DNA from 3 places in the Cellvibrio sp. GW822-FHT04B05 genome. Region 2 is predicted to be linked to each of the others. Evidence: predicted binding sites of a transcription regulator. Region 2 holds the regulator's gene; each other region holds the start of a gene.
The links. Region 2 encodes FNR, which switches genes on or off when oxygen is low (the NO sensors DNR and NnrR bind a similar motif). Its sites were predicted from a motif close to TTGATNNNNATCAA; they were not measured.
Positions count from the first base shown of each region.

Region 1: ccoN (cytochrome-c oxidase, cbb3-type subunit I) is a predicted target of FNR. The motif match lies at 1,012-1,025, and genes of this name have one in related genera.
Region 3: AC1RJL_RS13435 (GbsR/MarR family transcriptional regulator) is a predicted target of FNR. The motif match lies at 1,196-1,209, and genes of this name have one in related genera.

Region 1 covers NZ_JBXAMU010000002.1:705,012-707,283, reverse strand. Annotated here, with positions in the region: gene AC1RJL_RS08590 (argininosuccinate synthase) at 1-925, shown strand, start outside; gene ccoN (cytochrome-c oxidase, cbb3-type subunit I) at 1,184-2,272, shown strand, end outside.
Region 2 covers NZ_JBXAMU010000002.1:139,127-141,398, forward strand. Annotated here, with positions in the region: gene AC1RJL_RS06180 (cold-shock protein) at 1-86, opposite strand, end outside; gene fnr (fumarate/nitrate reduction transcriptional regulator Fnr) at 676-1,434, shown strand; gene AC1RJL_RS06190 (DUF4202 domain-containing protein) at 1,454-2,047, shown strand; gene AC1RJL_RS06195 (SirB2 family protein) at 2,101-2,272, shown strand, end outside.
Region 3 covers NZ_JBXAMU010000004.1:47,314-49,585, forward strand. Annotated here, with positions in the region: gene AC1RJL_RS13420 (class I SAM-dependent methyltransferase) at 1-436, opposite strand, end outside; gene AC1RJL_RS13425 (DUF1731 domain-containing protein) at 440-538, opposite strand; gene AC1RJL_RS13430 (CsbD family protein) at 783-950, opposite strand; gene AC1RJL_RS13435 (GbsR/MarR family transcriptional regulator) at 1,256-1,825, shown strand; gene AC1RJL_RS13440 (cytochrome ubiquinol oxidase subunit I) at 1,930-2,272, shown strand, end outside.

The DNA of each region.
Region 1 (2,272 bases), 570 kb from region 2:
GATCGCCAAGCGTTTGATCGAAATCGCCAACGAAGTGGGCGCGGATGCGATCTCCCACGGTGCCACCGGTAAAGGTAATGACCAGGTGCGCTTCGAGCTGGGTGCCTACGCGCTTAAGCCAGGCATTAAAGTAATTGCCCCGTGGCGCGAGTGGGATCTGACTTCCCGTGAGACCCTGATGGCGTATTGCGAACAACACAATATCCCGGTTGATTTCACCAAGAAGAAAAAATCGCCTTACTCTATGGATGCCAACCTGCTGCACATCTCCTATGAAGGCAAGGTTCTGGAAAACCCATGGACTGAAGCTGAAGAAGATATGTGGCGCTGGACTGTGACTCCGGAAGCAGCTCCTGATAAGGCAACTTATCTCGAACTGACTTACGAGAAAGGCGACATCGTTGCTATTGATGGCAAGCCAATGTCTCCTGCCACTGTGCTGTCTTACCTGAATAAAGTCGGTGGCGAGAACGGCGTTGGCCGTTTGGATATCGTGGAAAACCGCTATGTAGGCATGAAGTCGCGCGGCTGTTATGAAACGCCGGGCGGCACCATCATGATGCGTGCGCATCGTGCAATTGAATCAATTACGCTCGATCGCGAAGTTGCCCACTTGAAAGATAGCCTGATGCCTAAATATGCGGAGATGATCTACAACGGATACTGGTGGAGCCCGGAGCGCCTGATGCTGCAGGCGGCGATCGATCAGTCCCAGGTTCATGTTAATGGTGATGTGCGCGTGAAACTCTATAAAGGTTCTGTGCATGTGGTTGGACGCCGTTCTGCCGACAGCTTGTTTGATGAAAAAGTAGCGACTTTTGAAGACGATGCCGGTGCATATAATCAGAAAGATGCAGAAGGTTTCATCAAACTGAACGCTTTGCGTATGCGTATTGCTGCAAACAAAGGACGTACCCTCAAGTAAAAACAACAAATGCCGAAATACCGGTTTGTACAGAAAATATCCATTTATGGGCTATTCTACAAACCGGTTAAACGCGCATAAATAATTTGATAAATATCAATCCTTGCACTGGTTAGGTGAGACAAATTGCCACGCATAAGGCAAAATGCCGCACCTAAAGTAGGGGTATAGGCGTGATGATTGCCGTATAGCTTTGAGCGACAAGTGGCGCTGGCAGAACAAACGATTTCATTTTTCTTTAAGTAATAGGAAAGTCCTATGGGTAGTCATGCGACAGTAGCTGGGGATCCTCCAGTATACGACTTCGATATAGTGCGCAAATTCTCCATTATGACCATTGTTTGGGGCATATTTGGGATGGGAATTGGCGTTCTTATCGCATCTCAGTTGGTTTGGCCGGGTCTTAATGACTTGCTGCAACCATACACCAGCTTCGGCCGTTTGCGTCCGTTGCATACTAACGCGGTAATTTTTGCATTCGGCGGTTGTGCACTTTTTGCTACCTCCTACTATGTAGTACAGCGTACTTGTCAGGCGCCGCTCTTCGGTGGATGGTTGGTTCCGTTCACTTTCTGGGGCTGGCAAACCGTTATTGTTCTGGCGGCGATTACCCTGCCACAAGGTATTACCTCTGCCAAGGAATACGCAGAGCTGGAATGGCCAATTGATATCCTGCTGGCGCTGGTGTGGATTTCCTACGCCATCGTTTTCTTCGGCACCATCGTCAAGCGCAGAACCTCGCACATTTATGTAGCTAACTGGTTCTATGGTGGCTTCATTGTCACTGTTGCGGTACTGCACATTGTCAACAGTGCATTTGTACCGGTTACCCTGACGAAGTCTTATTCAGCCTATGCCGGCGCTGCTGACGCCATGGTGCAGTGGTGGTACGGCCATAACGCGGTAGGGTTCTTCCTGACGGCGGGCTTCCTCGGCATGATGTATTACTTCGTACCCAAACAGGCGGGTCGTCCTGTTTACTCTTACCAGTTGTCGATTGTTCACTTCTGGGCATTGATCTCCCTGTACATCTGGGCTGGTTCGCACCACTTGCACTACTCCGCATTGCCGGATTGGACCCAGTCCCTGGGTATGGTGATGTCTCTGATCCTGCTCGCGCCAAGCTGGGGCGGTATGATCAACGGTATTATGACCCTGTCAGGTGCCTGGCATAAATTGCGTACCGACCCTACCTTGCGTTTCCTCGTGGTTGCTCTCTCTTTCTACGGTATGTCGACGTTTGAAGGCCCGATGATGGCCATCAAAAACGTAAACGCACTGTCGCACAACACCGACTGGACCGTAGGTCACGTTCACTCAGGCGCCCTTGGTTGGGTAGCAATGATT
Region 2 (2,272 bases):
AACACATCTTGACCAGCTTCGCTAGCAATAAAGCCAAAACCTTTAGATTCGTTAAACCATTTAACAGTACCAGTACTTCTAGCCATATAAACCTCGTTGTCTTTTTATAAATAATTAAATGAATACCCCAAGTGGAGCTTCGCTGGCGGATTCAGGTGTTACTTATGTAGAACAAACCGAGGTGCTAATAGATGACTGCTAGAACAACGAGGTGACTTACCATAAATAATGCTGCGAACAGACCAGCAGACCAAATATATTCCGCCGCCACTGCCATGTAAAGAGCCTATTGGCTAACGAATAAGCGACTTTAGTTATAACGGATGCAGCATGCGGCAATTTGTCACTCCCGTAAACCGGTACAGCTGGATAAGATACAGCCATACAATCTGGCTACTTATTCACCCTCTTTCACTTAACCGGGTCACCGGTTAATCTCCTTCGGGCTGGTTCGTCAGCCCTTTTTTATATTCCACATCTCAAGCAACCGGAAATCACTCAATAACAGTCATCTATCTAGTAAGTGAGAGATATTTTGCCACCTACTTACTTGAGCCCAAATCAACTATTTACCGTCCCTATCAAAGCTGCAACAATCGCTTCATTAAACTATTTATATAAAGCTTCACCCCACCATCCCCATCAGGGATAGCTGTTTCCTTAAGGTGTCTGCCCATGACTCTCAATCAAACTATCGTCAAAACGCAGGATGCCAATTGCGCCCATGATAAAAAAGTGAGCTGCGGCAATTGCAGATTAAACACCATTTGCCTGCCTATCAGCTTGCATATTGATGATATTGATCGGCTCAATCACATCATCCAACGCGGCAAACCCCTGCAAAAAGGCGACTACCTGTATCGCGCCAATGATCCCTTTGATTCGGTTTATGCCATTCGCTCCGGCGCGGTAAAGGCCATAACGTTGAGCGATAGTGGTGAGGAGCAAGTCACCGGATTTTATTTGCCCGGTGAGGTTGTGGGTATGGATGGTATCGCCGATAGCTGCTATACCAATTCGGTAATCGCGCTGGAAACTGCCTCTGTGTGTGAAATTCCATTTAATCGCATGGAAGAATTGAGCTTGCAAATCCCCAATCTGCAACGTCATTTTTTCCAACTGATGAGCCGGGAAATTACGCAGGACCAACAAATTATCACCCTGCTCAGCAAAAGCAGTGCGGAGGAGCGAATCGCTGCGCTGCTACTCAGTATCTCCAGCCGCAATAGCCGCCGCCAATTATCAGCCAATGCCTTCCGCTTACCTATGTCGCGTACGGATATCGGCAATTATTTGGGGCTGACGATTGAAACTGTGAGCCGTATTTTTACCCGTCTGCAAAAACAAGATGTGATTGTGGTAGATAAAAAAGAAATCCTGATTAAAAATATGGATCAGTTACGCAATATCGCCAATGGCGAAACAGGTAACTAGACCAAATGAGTAATGATGAATGACCAACCCTGTCCGATTGGAAAAAACCCTCGCTGCATTCGATGCAGCAAACTTGCAAGATCCCAACACTGAAATCGTTGATGGCAAACCTGTTGCCAAAGAATGGATTTATGCGCAGCGCATGAGCGCGCAACTGCACAAGTTTTGTGATGCCCCTTCTGAAGCCTTGCAATTGGCAACCCGCAGCCAACATATTTGCCGCTGGAAAAGCCCGCGCAGTGATTATCCGATGGATAGGAATGGTTACAAAAAATGGCGGTTAGATCTGGCACAGCTACATGGCGATATCGCTGGTGAAATTATGGCTGAACAAGGTTATGACGAAACCATTATTGCGCGCGTAAAAGATTTACTGCTCAAACGCAGCTTGAAACGCGATGAAGAAGTTCAAACACTGGAAGATGTCGTGTGCCTGGTCTTTATCGAGTTTTATCTCGAAGATTTTGCCACCAAACACGAGGAAGCAAAGCTGATCGATATTATTCAAAAAACCTGGAACAAGATGTCGCCCAAAGGCCATGAAGCAGCGCTAAAGTTGCCGCTCTCTGAAGCCATGCTCGGGCTTGTTGGAAAAGCACTGGATGCTGCGTAAAAAGAGTTCATTGCAAGACCATAACAACTCACTTCTACAAGAAGGAAAATACCGTGTACCTAGCCCTTAAACATATTCATCTCACTTTTGTTTTTTTATCGTTACTCGCCTTTTTTGTGCGTGGACTCTGGCTGTTTATGAATTCCAGTATGCTCACCAAAAAGTGGGTTAAAATACTTCCGCATGTCATTAGTACTATTTTGTTACTCAGCGGCATTGTGCTGG
Region 3 (2,272 bases), on a different contig from region 2:
GCAGCTTATTGCGATTATGTACAAGCTCCGGCGATGCTGTTTGCTTTTCCGTTGCGCGCACTGGGTTCCTATTACGGTTTTTATTAATCAGTACTTTTCCCTTTTTACTAAAACTCAATTGAGTTTCCCACTCATCAGTAATCATATGGGCATTATAAAAATCACTTCCCAACCACTGTTGCAGTTGTGGTATAGCATTGTCAATTGCAAGATTTTTAGTCACGTGATTCGTACGATACTCATATAAAAACGACAGCAACGTTTGTTCTTTAATTTGCACCGGGCGAATCGTGACGCGGGTCAATTCAGTATCAGCGCCTTTATATTTAGATAACACCAAACGCTGCAGGAAATGTCCTGCAAATGCTTGCTGGCAATCAGTTAAGAAATTTTCTACATCTGGACTGGAACCATCATTAGCCATAACTGTACTCATTATTCATCCGCATATATCTGTCAGTGCGGACTTTGCATTCGGAAACTCAAAGGAAAACCCGGTATTCAGCAAATTATGCGGGATAACCCTCTGTCCTTCCAATAATAAATCCCAATGTCGGCATAAAAGTTAACTACAGAAATAGAAATTAACGTGCGGTCGTATAGTAGATTGAATAATTGATAGCACCGAATGGAAAGAGAAAATAGGGAAATAAGATTCAGATTTGAATTACAGAATAAGCAGATTTCATACGAGCGAAAGAATATAGAGCAGAAAGTTTAGCGGGATTAACGCAATCCATTGCGTCAGAATGTCCAGGTTTTCCTTCACTTTAAGCAGTGGGTTACTTGTGATTGTCTTTCAAATCACCAACCCCTTTTTGGACCTTACCTTCAACTTGTTTTGCGATGCCTTTAGCTTGGTGTTTTTCACTGCCAATAGCCTCGCCAGTTTTTTGCTGCACTTTACCGGCAGCCTGCTTCACTGAGCCTTTCACTTGATCTTTGTTCATGATGATTATCTCTCTATGAATTAAGTTCAATATGGGAGTTATCTATTGAGTCACAACAAATATTTCCCTCCAGCAAATACCGCGTCGAACCTAGCACATAACCTTCATATCAGATTGGAAACGGCATTCAACGAGTTCACAATAACCAGAAAAATGCCCTGCCTCGGTGCGCAAGCAAACATAAAATCACCTTTTTACATGCTCAAATAAACCGTGCCGCAATGCCTGACAAACAGGCAAATTGCTTGACGCAGATCAAATAATTCTGTAATTTCAGTAAATACTGAAAATTCAGGAAGTACAGCATGGCCGAAAAACTGACTCCAATGATCCAGTCTTGCGTCCTTCATTTCGGCGAAATGGGCAGTCGCTGGGGAATAAACCGCACAGTAGGGCAAATGTATGCCCTGCTGGTATTAAGCAAAGAACCGCTGTGCGCGGATGACATTACTGAGGCACTGGGCATATCGCGCTCCAACGTGAGCATGGGGCTTAAAGAGCTGATGTCCTGGGAACTGGTCAAGCTGCAGCATCGCCAAGGGGAACGCCGCGAGTTCTATTCGGCACCGGGCGATGTATGGGATATCGCCAAAATCCTAATTGAACAGCGCCGCAAACGGGAAATTGACCCCACGCTCTCTACTTTGCGCAACTTGCTGATTGAAACGCCGGCCAACGCCGACGAGGAATATGCGCAAGAACGGATGCGCGAAATGCACGAGCTGATTGAGATGATTACCCTGTGGACGCAGGAAATCCAGCGCCTCGATTCTGCCAATTTGGGCAAGCTGCTCAAACTCGGCAGCAGCATCGGCAAAGTACTGGATATGAAAGATCGATTGTTGGGTTCCGGTAAAAAAGAAACTACAAAGTAACCTATCCCAACATGACAATAGTGCAAACGCACTAAATTTCTACGGAGAACATCTCCGGCTGACGCTTATCAAAAGGATTGCTCCATTTTTATCGAGGTACTTTTATGCTCGAAACACTCATACTCTCCCGCATCCAGTTTGCTGCCAATATTTCCTTTCATATTTTATTTCCCTCTATTTCAATCGCACTTTGCTGGTTTTTATTTTATTTCAAAGTGCGTTACAACCGCAGCGGCGATGATGTCTGGATGCGTGCTTATCGTTTCTGGGTGAAAGTATTTGCGCTGACGTTTGCATTGGGTGTGGTCAGTGGCATCACCATGAGTTTCCAATTCGGCACTAACTGGCCGGGCTATATGGAAACAGTGGGCAATATTGCAGGACCATTGCTTGGCTACGAAGTACTAACGGCATTTTTTTTAGAAGCCACATTTCTAGGCATTATGT